3 regions of the Streptomyces sp. NPDC041205 genome follow, and region 1 is predicted to be linked to each of the others. Evidence: riboswitches for the same ligand, from Rfam matches in the RefSeq annotation. Region 1 holds a riboswitch; each other region holds the start of a gene.
What was found. A riboswitch is a leader RNA that binds a small molecule or an ion and turns the genes downstream of it on or off. The one in region 1 is predicted to bind cyclic di-AMP.

Region 1 (3,742 bases):
AGACCGGGAGGCCCGCCCATGCAGCAGCCGTTCACCCGTCATGTCCTGCCGGAGTTCACCGAGCGCACCAGCTCGGGCCCGCGCACGCTTGATCCCTACTCCAAGCTCCTGGAGGAGCGCATCGTCTTCCTCGGCACCCCCGTCGACGACGTCTCCGCGAACGACGTCATGGCGCAGCTGCTGCACCTGGAGTACCTCGCGCCTGACCGGGACATCTCGCTGTACATCAACTCGCCCGGCGGCTCGTTCAGCGCGGCCACGGCGATCTACGACACCCTGCGGTTCACGACCTGCGACGTGGAAACCGTCTGCCTCGGCCAGGCCGCGTCCGCCGCCGCCGTGCTGCTCGCCGCGGGCACACCGGGGAAGCGGTCGATCCTGCCCGGCGCCCGGGTGCTGCTCCAGCAGCCCGCGCTCGCCGAGGCGTTGCGGGGCCAGCCGACCGACCTCGCCATCCAGGCCGAGGAACTGCGCCGCACCCGCGCGCTCCTGGAGGAGATGCTCGGGCGCCACACAGGGCGGGACGCCGAGCGGATCGCGGCGGCCATCGAGCGCGACACCGTCCTGGACGCCGCGGCCGCGGTGGAGTTCGGCCTGGTGGACCGGGTCGTGCCGAACCGCAGGGCCACGACCGCTACCGCCGAGTGAGGCCCGGGTGCTGCCCGAACTGCCGCCGCTGCCCGCCCTGACCCGCGCCGAGGGCGAGCTCATCGACGCCTATCTCGCGGTCGTGGACCTCGTCGGCCGCATCAATCCGGGGCGCGCGGAGCACACGTACGGCGGCCTGCGCGCCGCACAAGCCCTCGTCAGCAGGGCGACGGAGCTGCGGGACGCCCTTGCGCTGATGCACCAGCGGGGCGAGACGGAGATCCACACGGCGACGCTGGCCCGGGCGTTGCGCACGCTGGACGGCGAGCGCCGTACCGCGCGCGTGACCGTGCCGCCGCCCACGGTCGGCGAGGAGGCGCCACCGACGGGTGGCTGACCGATCCGCCCGAGGGCGGGGTGAGCGCACTTGCGAAGCGCACCCATAAACGGCGAGTTCGCCAAGCGTTTCTGCTACGAGTTGACGGGGACCGCCGAGGCCGAGCCGGCTGGTCACCCGCAGCCCCGCGCCGAGCCGCCCCTCTCCTTCACGGCCGCGCACCCGAGGTGCGCCGTCGCACCGGACGCCCGTCGGAGCGCCACGGCCGCAGCGCGTCCGCGCCGTCCGCCCGTTGAGGGTGCGACCGACACGGACGGATGTCGCGCCACTTCCGGTCCAGACCGGGGTCCGACCAGAGGTGGTAGCTCTTTCAGCGTAGGAAACACTCGCACGCGTGTGCCCCTGTAGTTGCACAACTCCCTTACGCGGCAGCCGGAACCGGACGTTCCAGCGCTGTTCGGGCAATCGTCTCCGACTGTGACCCAGGTCCCTTTCCGGCTCTGTCCACCCGAACGGGTCAGTCGTGAGGAGCCTCACATACAGCCGATTCGGCTCGGTTTTTTGGCCACTCTCGGGTGAAGATCCCTTCCGACGACAAGCCCCCGCCACAGGCGGCGGGGCGGTCCGGGTGGACGCCGAGTCCTGCCGCCACCCGGATGCCCGGTCGACATCTGTGCATCGGCAGGAGTGGAGGACCCAGCAAGGCGGACCGTCCGGGAGACCGGCCGGCCCTTGGGGTGAAGTCGCGACGCGACCGGGCATCTTCGCCTGCCCGAACCCGACAGGTCATCCTTCACAGGCGGCTGACGAAGGGTTGCGCATGACTGCGCTGAATCGTGTTCCGTCGCTGCTGACGAGGGCCGGTACCGCATCGGCACTCACGCTCGCCGCCGTGGGCGGCACCATCGTGGCACCCGGTCTGGTCTCCGAGGCCGAGGCCGCCACACACGGGACGAAGGCGCTCAAGATCGCGGCTTCCAAGAAGGGCTCCCCGTACGGCTACGGAGCCGTGGGGCCGCGCCGGTTCGACTGCTCGGGCCTCACGCTCTACTCGTACAAGCGCGTGGGCAAGAAGCTGCCGCGAACCGCCGCGCAGCAGTACAACAAGACCCGCCATGTCTCCAAGAGCAACCGCACCCGCGGCGACCTGGTGTTCTTCCACTCCGGCCGGAACGTTTACCATGTCGGCATCTACGCTGGCAAGAACAAGATCTGGCACGCCCCGAAGCGGGGCACGGTGGTACGCCTCGAGAAGATCTGGACGAACAGCGTCTCGTACGGCCGAGTCCGCTGACCTGAGTGCCCGGACGGCGGTGCCTTCGGGCAGGCACCGCCGTCCGGGCGTGACCGGGCCGACGCGAGGAGTGCTTCGCGCCGGCTCGGGATACTCGTAGTGCATGTCCGAAAACGTCCCCGACGACGGCCCCCGGTCAGCGGGCACCGCCGCGCACGACCACAGCCAAGGCCGCGACGACGGCCGCAACGAGACTCCGCTGGAGCGCGCCGACCGCAACTTCGTCGAACTGCTCCAGGAGCTGAGGGTCACTCAGACCGGTGTCCAGCTCCTCTTCGCGTTTCTGCTCACGCTCGCCTTCACCCCCCGCTTCCCCTCGCTCGACACCTTCCAGCGCGCCACGTACGTGACCACACTGCTGCTCGCCGTCCTCGCGGCCGCGCTGTTCACCGCACCCGCCGCGCTGCACCGGGGTCTGTTCGGGCGCGGCGCGAAGCCGCTCATCGTCAAGGTGTCGTCGCGGCTCGCCGGGGCCGGACTCGCCGTCCTTGCCCTGGCGCTCACCGGTTCGGTCCTGCTCGTCGTGGACGTGGCGGCGAGCCGCACCGGCGCCTTCTGCGCCGCCGCGGCCACGCTGCTGGTGTCCGGTGGCCTGTGGGGGCTGCTTCCGTGGACGGTCGCGCGACGGCAGCAACAACGCAACGGCCCCTCTGATCGGGCTACGTGAACAGCGGTTCCACGAGGAGCGCCAGGCCCAGCGCCGTGAGCGCCACCCCGGTGCCGCCCTCGATCGCCCTGGCGACGCGGGGCTCCCGCAGCCGACGGCCGAGCCGGTCCACCAGCAGCGCGACGGCCGGGAACCACAGCAGCGCGAAGGCCACGACGATCGTGGCGAGCAGCAGCGTGCGCGGCATCGCGGGGCTCCCCGCGGGCACGAACTGGGGCAGCACGCTCAGGAACGTCAGGGACGCCTTGGGGTTGAGGGCGTTGGTGAGGAAGCCCTCGCGCAGGCCACCGCCGCCACCACCGGCCACCGCCCGCACGTCCTCCCCCTCCTCTCCCGCCTCCCCCACCTCCCTCTCCTCTCCGGCGGCCGCCTCCCCGTCCGGCCTCTCCCCCGCGCCCGGCCGCCCCTCCCACCGCGTCGCCGACCGCAGCGCCCGCACCCCCAGGTACAGCACGTAGCCGCCGCCCACCATCTGCAGCGCGCGGAACAGCGCGGGCACGGCCGCGAGCACGGCCGCGACCCCGGCGACGGCGAGGGCCGTGTGCACCAGGAGCCCCGCCGCGATGCCGAGCGCGCACAGCACTCCGGCGCGGCGTGAGGCGAGCGCGTTGCGTACGACGACGGTGAAGTCGGCGCCGGGCACGGCGACCATGCCTGCGGCGACGCCGGTGAAGGCGACCAGTTGAGCGTCCATGTAGGCCACTCTGCCGCGAGTGAGCCTTCAGCAGGTATGTAAGATCTTCTGCGTCTTCCTTAAGCATCTGTTTAGGCTGAGCTGCCGGTAGGATCCGGCGGCGGTCCCGGAAGGCGGGGCGACGGCGTCCGCGTACCGCGGCAGGACCGCGGGCCACGGCCA
Region 2 (3,742 bases), on a different contig from region 1:
CGGGGCAGTGTAGGAGTGGTCGAAGGGCGACCGGGTAAGGGACGTACGTCCGTGGCGGGTGGTGACGGACGTCGGCAAGAGCATTCAGGTCGGCATGAGATAATGGTCTAGACAAGTGTGAGACACCTGGAAGGGCAGCAACACATGGCTGAGCGCCGCGTCAACGTCGGCTGGGCCGAGGGCCTCCATGCCCGGCCCGCCTCCATCTTCGTCCGCGCGGCCACGGCCGCCGGCGTCCCCGTCACGATCGCCAAGGCCGGCGGCAACCCGGTCAACGCCGCCTCCATGCTCGGGGTGCTCGGTCTGGGCGCGCAGGGCGGCGAGGAGATCGTGCTCGCTTCGGACGCCGAGGGCGCGGATGCCGCTCTCGACCGCCTGGCGAAGCTGGTCGCCGAGGGGCTCGAGGAGCTTCCCGAGACCGTCTAGTACGCCTGGCGCTCTGTGCGCAGAGAACGCCGCCCGGCACTACGCGAGGGGTCCGTCCTGAATCCAGGGCGGACCTTTTGCGTATCCGGCACATCTCATGACGTATATGAGGTCGCACGCCGACGCTTATTCGGTCGCGCACCGCACGCGCATTTCGACGCATATCTGAAGTCGAAAAGTCGAAATGCAGGCAGCGAAAAATGCCACCGCGAACACGTCTCTCTTTGTATACGGCGCCGCCGTTAATTCCGGACGCTCACCGTGTTGACGGCATGTTGCGAATCCCTCACACGCCCGGCGCGGGGGCCGGTCCGCGGCCTGTGTGCCGCGGCGGACCGTTCGGCGTGCAGCACGGTCAGCGTACGGGCCCGCTCCGCGTCGCCGCGGGCCACGGCGTCGACCACGGCGGCGCGCTCGGACCAGGTCTGCGCGGGGGCGGCCTGGGGCTCCGTGACGCACATCCAGGCGATCTTGTGGCGGAGCTGGGTGAGCAGGGTGATCAGGCCGGGGCTGGAGGAGGCCTGCGTGAGCGTCTCGTGGAACCAGCCGTCGAGCGAGCGGAGGTCCTCGGTGCCGCCGCGCCGGGAGCGCTCCTTGCCGAGCCGGACGAGCCCGCGCAGGACCTTCAGATGGGCGTCGGTGCGGCGCTGGGCGGCGCGGGCGGCCGCCAGGGGCTCCAGGAGCGCGCGGATCTCCAGGAGGTCGGCGGCGTCCTGCTCGGTGGGCTCGGCGACGCAGGCGCCCGCGTGCCTGCGGGTGACGACGAAGCCCTCGGCCTCCAACGTGCGCAGGGCCTCGCGCACGGGGACGCGGGAGACGCCGTAGCGGCGGGCGAGCAGTTCCTCGGTGAGGCGCGTGCCGCGTTCGTAGACACCGGAGACGATGTCGTCCCGGATGGCCGTGCATACCGAGTGCGCGGGAATGCGCATGACGGACCTCCGCTTTAATGCCCGCGAAACGCGTCGGTCGGCGCGTCGGCCGACGCGTCGAATGGCGCTCGTTCAACGACTCCATGGACCCTGCCGCCATGAACTCTATTGCAGAAGTCCGGGTTTTCCGACGGGAGGCCGGAATCCATGGATATCTTTTGGCCAAAGGGGCGTGCATACGCGTGAAAGCCCCGGCTCGGGTGAGCCGGGGCTTTCACGCGTCCGGGAGGGTCCCGACATCGGGATCCAGACGTTGACGCCGGGATGAGGTCGGGATGCGGACGTCGGCGTCGGGAATCAGACGCTGACGCCGTGCGAGCGGAGGTACGCCACGGGGTCGATGTCGGAGCCGTAGTCCGCGCCGGTGCGGGCCTCGAAGTGCAGGTGCGGGCCGCTGGAGTTGCCGGTCGAGCCGGAGAGGCCGATCTGCTGACCCGGGGTGACCGTCTGGCCGACCGTGACGCTGAGGGACGACATGTGGCCGTACTGCGTGTACGTGCCGTCGTTGTGGCGGATCACGACGTTGTTGCCGTAGGCGCCGCCCCAGCCGGCCTCGACGACGGTGCCCGCGGCGACCGCCTGGACCTGGGTGCCGGACGCGGCGTGGAAGTCGACGCCGGTGTGGCTGCCGGAGGACCACATGGCGCCGCCGGTCTTGTAGCCGGTGGAGACGTAGCTGCCGTCGATCGGCGAGACGTAGGAGCCAAGGCGCTTGCGCTCGGCCTCGCGGGCGGCGCGCTCCTTGGCCTCGCGCTCCTTCTGGGCCTTCGCCTTCGCGGCGGCCTCGGCCTTCCGCTTGGCCTCGGCGGCCTTGCGCTTGGCCTCCGCGGCCTGGGCCCGGGCCTCGGCCTCGGCCTTCTTCTGGGCCTCGGCCTCGGCGGCGGCGTGCTTCTGCGCGGCGGCCTGGGCGTCGATCTCGCCGGCCAGGGAGTCGCCGACGGAGATGGACTGGGTGAGGCCGGTGTGCGCGTACTCCGCGGAGCTGCCTTCGGCGGCGAGGGCCGGCGCGGCCAGGCCCGAGATGACTCCGGTGGTGGTGAGCGCGGCGACGCCCGCGGCGCTGGCGGTCGTGCGCGAGATGCGGCTCGGACGGCGGTGCTTGCCGGTCGGGCGGGTGAACGCCATGAAGCGGCTGATCCTTTCCTTCCTTCTCGCCTACCGGGTTAGCTGACGGGTTCGGAGCAGGAAGGTCTCCTACGGGCTCCTCGCCTCGCGGCAAGGGGTCCGATTCACCCCAGGGGACGTGTGGGTCCCCGGCTCCCCTGGCTCGCGCCGTACGGGGACTCGGCGATGGCTGTCCGGTGCCGCGGACGCGGCGTACTGCCTGACGGACAGCCGGACCGACGCTAAACGCCTCATCTTTCAATCGACAAACGAATCAGGCCTTTTGTAGCGCACGCCACAGGCCAGACGAGCAACCTCCATGTCAATTCGGACATATGGCGGCATGCAGGGACCCCAGCGGCTTCCTGAGCCACTGGGGTCCTTGTCCTCGCGAGGCGTTGATACCGCTATGTCCAGCTTTACGTCAGCGGCGGCCTCGGTCCGTCCCGTCCGGCAATCAGCCGGTGACCACCGTCACTTCACCGATGCCGAGCGCCTTGACGGGCTCCTCGATCTGCGCGGCGTCGCCCACGAGGACCGTCACCAGACGGTCGTCGGGGAAGGCGCTCACGACAGCCGCGGTGGCCTCCACGGTGCCCGTCTGCGCCAACTGGCGGTACAGGTGCGCCTGGAAGTCGTCCGGCAGGTGCTGCTCGACCTGGTCGGCGAGGGTGGCGGCGACGGCCGCCGCCGTCTCGTACTTCAACGGGGCGACGCCGACCAGGTTCTGCACGGCGACATCGCGCTCGGGGTCCGTCAGGCCCTCCGCGGCGAGCGTGCGCAGGACCTTCCAGAGGTCGTCCAGAGCCGGGCCCGTGTTGGGGGTGTCCACGGAGCCGCTGATGGCGAGCATCGCGGCGCCCGTCCCGTCCGGGGCGGAGCGAAGGACCTGGGCGAAGGCGCGCACTCCGTAGGTGTAGCCCTTCTCCTCGCGCAGGACGCGATCCAGGCGCGAGGTGAGGGTGCCGCCCAGGCAGTACGTGCCGAGGACCTGCGCGGACCACACGCGGTCGTGCCGGTCCGGGCCGACGCGGCCGATGAGCAGCTGCGTCTGGACGGCGCCGGGGCGGTCCACGATAACGACGCGGCCGCGGTCGTCGGCGGTCACCGGGGGCACCGGGCGCGGCTCGGCCGCCCCACCGGTCCAGGCGCCGAGGGTGTCGGCGAGGACGGCGTCCAGGTCGATGCCGGTGAGGTCGCCGACCACGACGGCGGTGGCCGTGGCGGGGCGGACATGCCTTTCGTAGAAGGCGCGTACGGCCGCCGAGTCGATGGCGGAGACC
Region 3 (3,742 bases), on a different contig from region 1:
CCCGCTCCCCGGTGTGGCTCCGCCGTCACGGATGCCAACCGGCGGCCCTGGCGTCGGGGGGTCGTCGCCAGGACCGCCGGAGCCGGTGGGGTGTTACGGGTTGAGGCCCTTGCCCTGCAGCCAGGCCAGCGGGTCGATGTTGGCGCCGCCGCTGGTGTGGACCTCCATGTGGAGGTGCGGTCCGGTGACGTTGCCGGTCGCGCCGACGCGGCCGATGACGTCGCCCGTGGTGACCTTCTGGCCGACGCTGACGCTCATCGAGGACTGGTGGCAGTACCAGATCTCGGTGCCGTCCTCCAGCTCGAGGACCGTGCGGTAGCCGTACGACCCCGACCAGCCGGCCGACTTGATGGTGCCGGTGTGCACGGCCTTGAGGGGCGTGCCGGTGGGGGCGGCGAAGTCCAGGCCGGTGTGCTGGCCGGAGGACCACATGGCGCCGGAGTCACCGAAGTGCGAGGTGAGGGTGTACGAGGAGGTGGGCAGCGAGAACGCCTTCGCGAGCTTGGCGAGGCGCTCCGCCTCGGCCTTCTTGCGCGCGGCCTCCGCCTTCTTGCGCTTCTCCTCGGCGGCCTTGGCCTTCGCGGCCGCCTTCGCCTTGTCCTGCTGGGCCTTGGCCTGCTCGGCGGCCTTCTTCACGGCGGCGTCCTCGGCGGCGAGGCGCTGGGCGTCCTCCGCCTGGTGCTGCTGGTTCTCGGCCTGCTGCATGATGCGGGCGCGCAGGGCCTCGCCCGCGCCGGTGGCGCCGCGCTCGGCGTCGGCGGTGGTGACGCCCGCGGAGCTGAGCGGCGCGGCGGCCGCGACGGTGGAGGTGTCGGCGCCGCCGGCGGAGTCGTCGGATATCAGGGAGCCCACGCCCGGCAGGGACTTGGCCTCCGGGAGCTGGTCGGTGACCGCCGACATGTCCGGCATGGCGATGGAGACCGGCGGCTTGCCGCCCTGCGCGGTGGCGATGCCGCCCGCGCCCACGGCCGCGATGACGCCGACGCCGAGGACGGTGGAGCTGCGCGCGAGTCCGCCGCCGCCCTTCTTGTGGACCCGGTGCCTGCCGCGCACGGGGCGGACGGACTCCGCGGTCGGGTTCCACTCCTCCCACGGCTCCTGGGGGGCGTACCCGCCGAACCCCGTGGATCTGTCGGGACCTTCGGGTCCTTCGGCGGAGTCGTCGTTCGGTACGTAGAGCGCTTCGGGGGCAGGCCGGTTGGACGCCACTGGGGCGCACTCCTTTCCTTCCTTCTCGCCTACCGGGTTAGCTGACGGGTTCGGAGCAGGAAGGTCTCCTACGGGCGTACCGCTTGCCCGATTCACCCCAATGTGGTGGTTCCCCGGCTCCCTTGCGGGATTAGGCGCGTGCGCACGGAGCCGACTGGAGTGCCGGCTGGGACGACCGCGCTGCGTTATCGAACGTTAATAGACGGCGGTGCCGTATTCCAAGCCGTTCCGTCTGATCGTTAACGCTTACGCTACGAACACAAGGGACATCAGCGGCTGGAGTAGGGCGAGTTGAGCGGAGGCCATGACGCACCGCAGCGTTCTGGATCTCCACGGCTTGCTGACATCACGTCAATCAGGCTGCGGAGGGGTGCCCTTCAGTCACCGACCGTCACCGGGCGGCGTACGGCGAGCATCGCCAGGTCGTCCGTGGCGCCGCCCCCGGTGTGCCGGCGGACCTCGTCGACGAGGGTCGCGAGGAGCGAGTCGGGGCCCGCGGGGCCGGGGAAGATCCGGCCGCCGAGCCGGGTGGCGGGGACGTAGAACCGGCCCTCCTCGTCCCGGGCCTCGGAGAGCCCGTCGGTGTAGAGCAGCAGCGTGGCCCCCGGCGGGAACGGGCTCTGGTCCGCGCGGTCCGGCCAGGTGCCGAGGTCGCCCATGCCGAGCGGCAGCGCGGGCTCGGACGGCGAGAGCACGCACAGCCGCCCGTCGGCCCGCAGCATCAGCGGTTCGGGGTGGCCGCGGTTGATGATCCGTACGGTGCCCTCGTCGCCGCGCGGGATCTCCACGAGGACCGCCGTGGTGAACCCCTCGAAGGCGTCGAGCCCGTCGCGCCGCGTGCCCTCCCGCGCGAGGGCGCGCTCCAGGCGCTGCGCCACCGCCTCCAGCGTGGCCTCCTGCTCGGCGGCCTCCCGGAAGGCGCCGATGACGACGGCGACGGCGGCCACCGCGCCCATCCCCTTGCCCCGTACGTCACCGACGACGAGCCGCACCCCGTGCGGGGTGTCCTGCACGGCGTACAGGTCCCCGCCGATGAACGCGTCGGCCTCCGCCGCCTCGTACCGCGCGGCGATGTCCAGGCCGCCGATCCGCGGGTCGGGCTGCGGCAGGACCGCGCGCTGGGCGGCCTCGGCGATGGAGCGGGCGGAGGCGAGGCGGGCGTCGCCGCGGCGGACGACCCGGTTGATGACGACGGCGAGCGCGCCGACGGTCAGCACCGTCACGAACTCGGTGATGACCTGTACGTCGGCGCCGTCCACGCGGTGCCCCAGGCGCAGCACGAGCACGGCGGCACAGGACACCGCGGCGGTCGCGACGGTCGTCCGCAGCCGGAAGAACGGGGCGGTGATCAGGGGCGCCGCGGCGAACAGCGGGGACGCGGTGAACTCCGGCGGCGTGAGCATGTCGAAGCAGATCCCGGCGACGAGGAGGAGCGGGGGCAGCGCCCGGACGAGGGCCCGCTCGCGGGGGAGGGTGCGGGTGGTGTCGCCGGGGGCGATGGTGGGCCGGGGGCGGGCTGTTCTACGAGGGCGGGGGCGGGCTGTGCCGCCGGGCTCGCGGCTGGCGGACTTTCGGGCGCCGGACTTCCCGTCGGCGGACTTCCCCTCCCCGCGCTCCCGACCACCGGAACGCCGGTCGCCGGACCCCCCACCCCCCGGGCCGCCCTGCGCACCGTCAGGCCCCCCACCACGCACAGCAACCACCACCACTCCACTCCACCGCATCAGCGCCGCGTCGGCCCATCCAGGCTTCCCGCAGCGGGGGCCCGGGGCGACCTGATGTGGGCCGAGTGGGTGAGCCGTGTGGTGGGGCGGGGACGCGCCCGGAGGCGTGGGGCCGGGTGGGACCGGCACCGCACGCCCCGGGCGCGCGTGGGTCAGGCGGCGTCACCCCCGAGCACCGGCACCGGCGCCGCGAGCCGACCGGACCTGGCCAGCGAGCGCAGGGCCAGCGCGCAGCCGACGCCGAGGACGGCCAGCGCCAACCACGGCACCGCGGGCAGTCCCCGGTCCTCCGCCACGTCGAGCAGCGCGCCCATCGCGAGGTTCCCCGCGGTGATGCCGACACCGCAGACCGTGTTGTAGAGGCCGTAGTGCGTGGCCACCCACCTCTCGCCCGCGAGCGAGACGACGGTGTCCATCTCGAAGGGGTAGAGCACGGCGTTCGCGGCCGCCAGCGCCGCCGCGCACAGCAGCAGCGCCGTGACGCCCGCGTACCCGGGCCCGCCCAGGGCGGGCGGCAGGAACGCGGCGCCCATCAGGGCGAGCCCGGCGACCAGACACTGCTCCCGCGTCCAGGCGCGCCGGCACCAGTCGGTGATCCGGAGCTGCCCGACGAGCGCGACGAGCCCCGACACCACGAACAGCGCGCTGGTCGCGACCGTCGTCGCCGTGCCCCCGCCGAGCAGCCGCTCCACTTCGAGGGGCAGAGCGAGGTACACCTGGAACGACAGGACGTACGAGCCGGTCATGGCGAGCGAGAACAGCCAGAACGGCCGGTTGCCGAACACGGCCCGCCACTGCCCCTGGGCCGC

Region 2: another riboswitch for cyclic di-AMP. It lies ahead of ACZ6BG_RS35975 (M23 family metallopeptidase); the one in region 1 lies ahead of ACZ6BG_RS15035 (C40 family peptidase).
Region 3: another riboswitch for cyclic di-AMP. It lies ahead of ACZ6BG_RS29815 (M23 family metallopeptidase); the one in region 1 lies ahead of ACZ6BG_RS15035 (C40 family peptidase).

The regions. Positions count from the first base shown of each region.
Region 1 covers NZ_JBVIZH010000003.1:184,454-188,195, reverse strand. Annotated here, with positions in the region: gene ACZ6BG_RS15045 (ATP-dependent Clp protease proteolytic subunit) at 19-648, shown strand; gene ACZ6BG_RS15040 (hypothetical protein) at 656-985, shown strand; cyclic di-AMP (ydaO/yuaA leader) riboswitch at 1,573-1,742, shown strand; gene ACZ6BG_RS15035 (C40 family peptidase) at 1,746-2,219, shown strand; gene ACZ6BG_RS15030 (DUF6328 family protein) at 2,323-2,886, shown strand; gene ACZ6BG_RS15025 (LysE family translocator) at 2,879-3,580, opposite strand.
Region 2 covers NZ_JBVIZH010000013.1:56,039-59,780, forward strand. Annotated here, with positions in the region: gene ACZ6BG_RS35965 (HPr family phosphocarrier protein) at 145-426, shown strand; gene ACZ6BG_RS35970 (GntR family transcriptional regulator) at 669-1,355, opposite strand; gene ACZ6BG_RS35975 (M23 family metallopeptidase) at 1,653-2,480, opposite strand; cyclic di-AMP (ydaO/yuaA leader) riboswitch at 2,494-2,655, opposite strand; gene ACZ6BG_RS35980 (M16 family metallopeptidase) at 2,917-3,742, opposite strand, start outside.
Region 3 covers NZ_JBVIZH010000007.1:467,309-471,050, reverse strand. Annotated here, with positions in the region: gene ACZ6BG_RS29815 (M23 family metallopeptidase) at 94-1,209, opposite strand; cyclic di-AMP (ydaO/yuaA leader) riboswitch at 1,221-1,356, opposite strand; gene ACZ6BG_RS29810 (PP2C family protein-serine/threonine phosphatase) at 1,587-2,612, opposite strand; gene ACZ6BG_RS29805 (MFS transporter) at 3,086-3,742, opposite strand, start outside.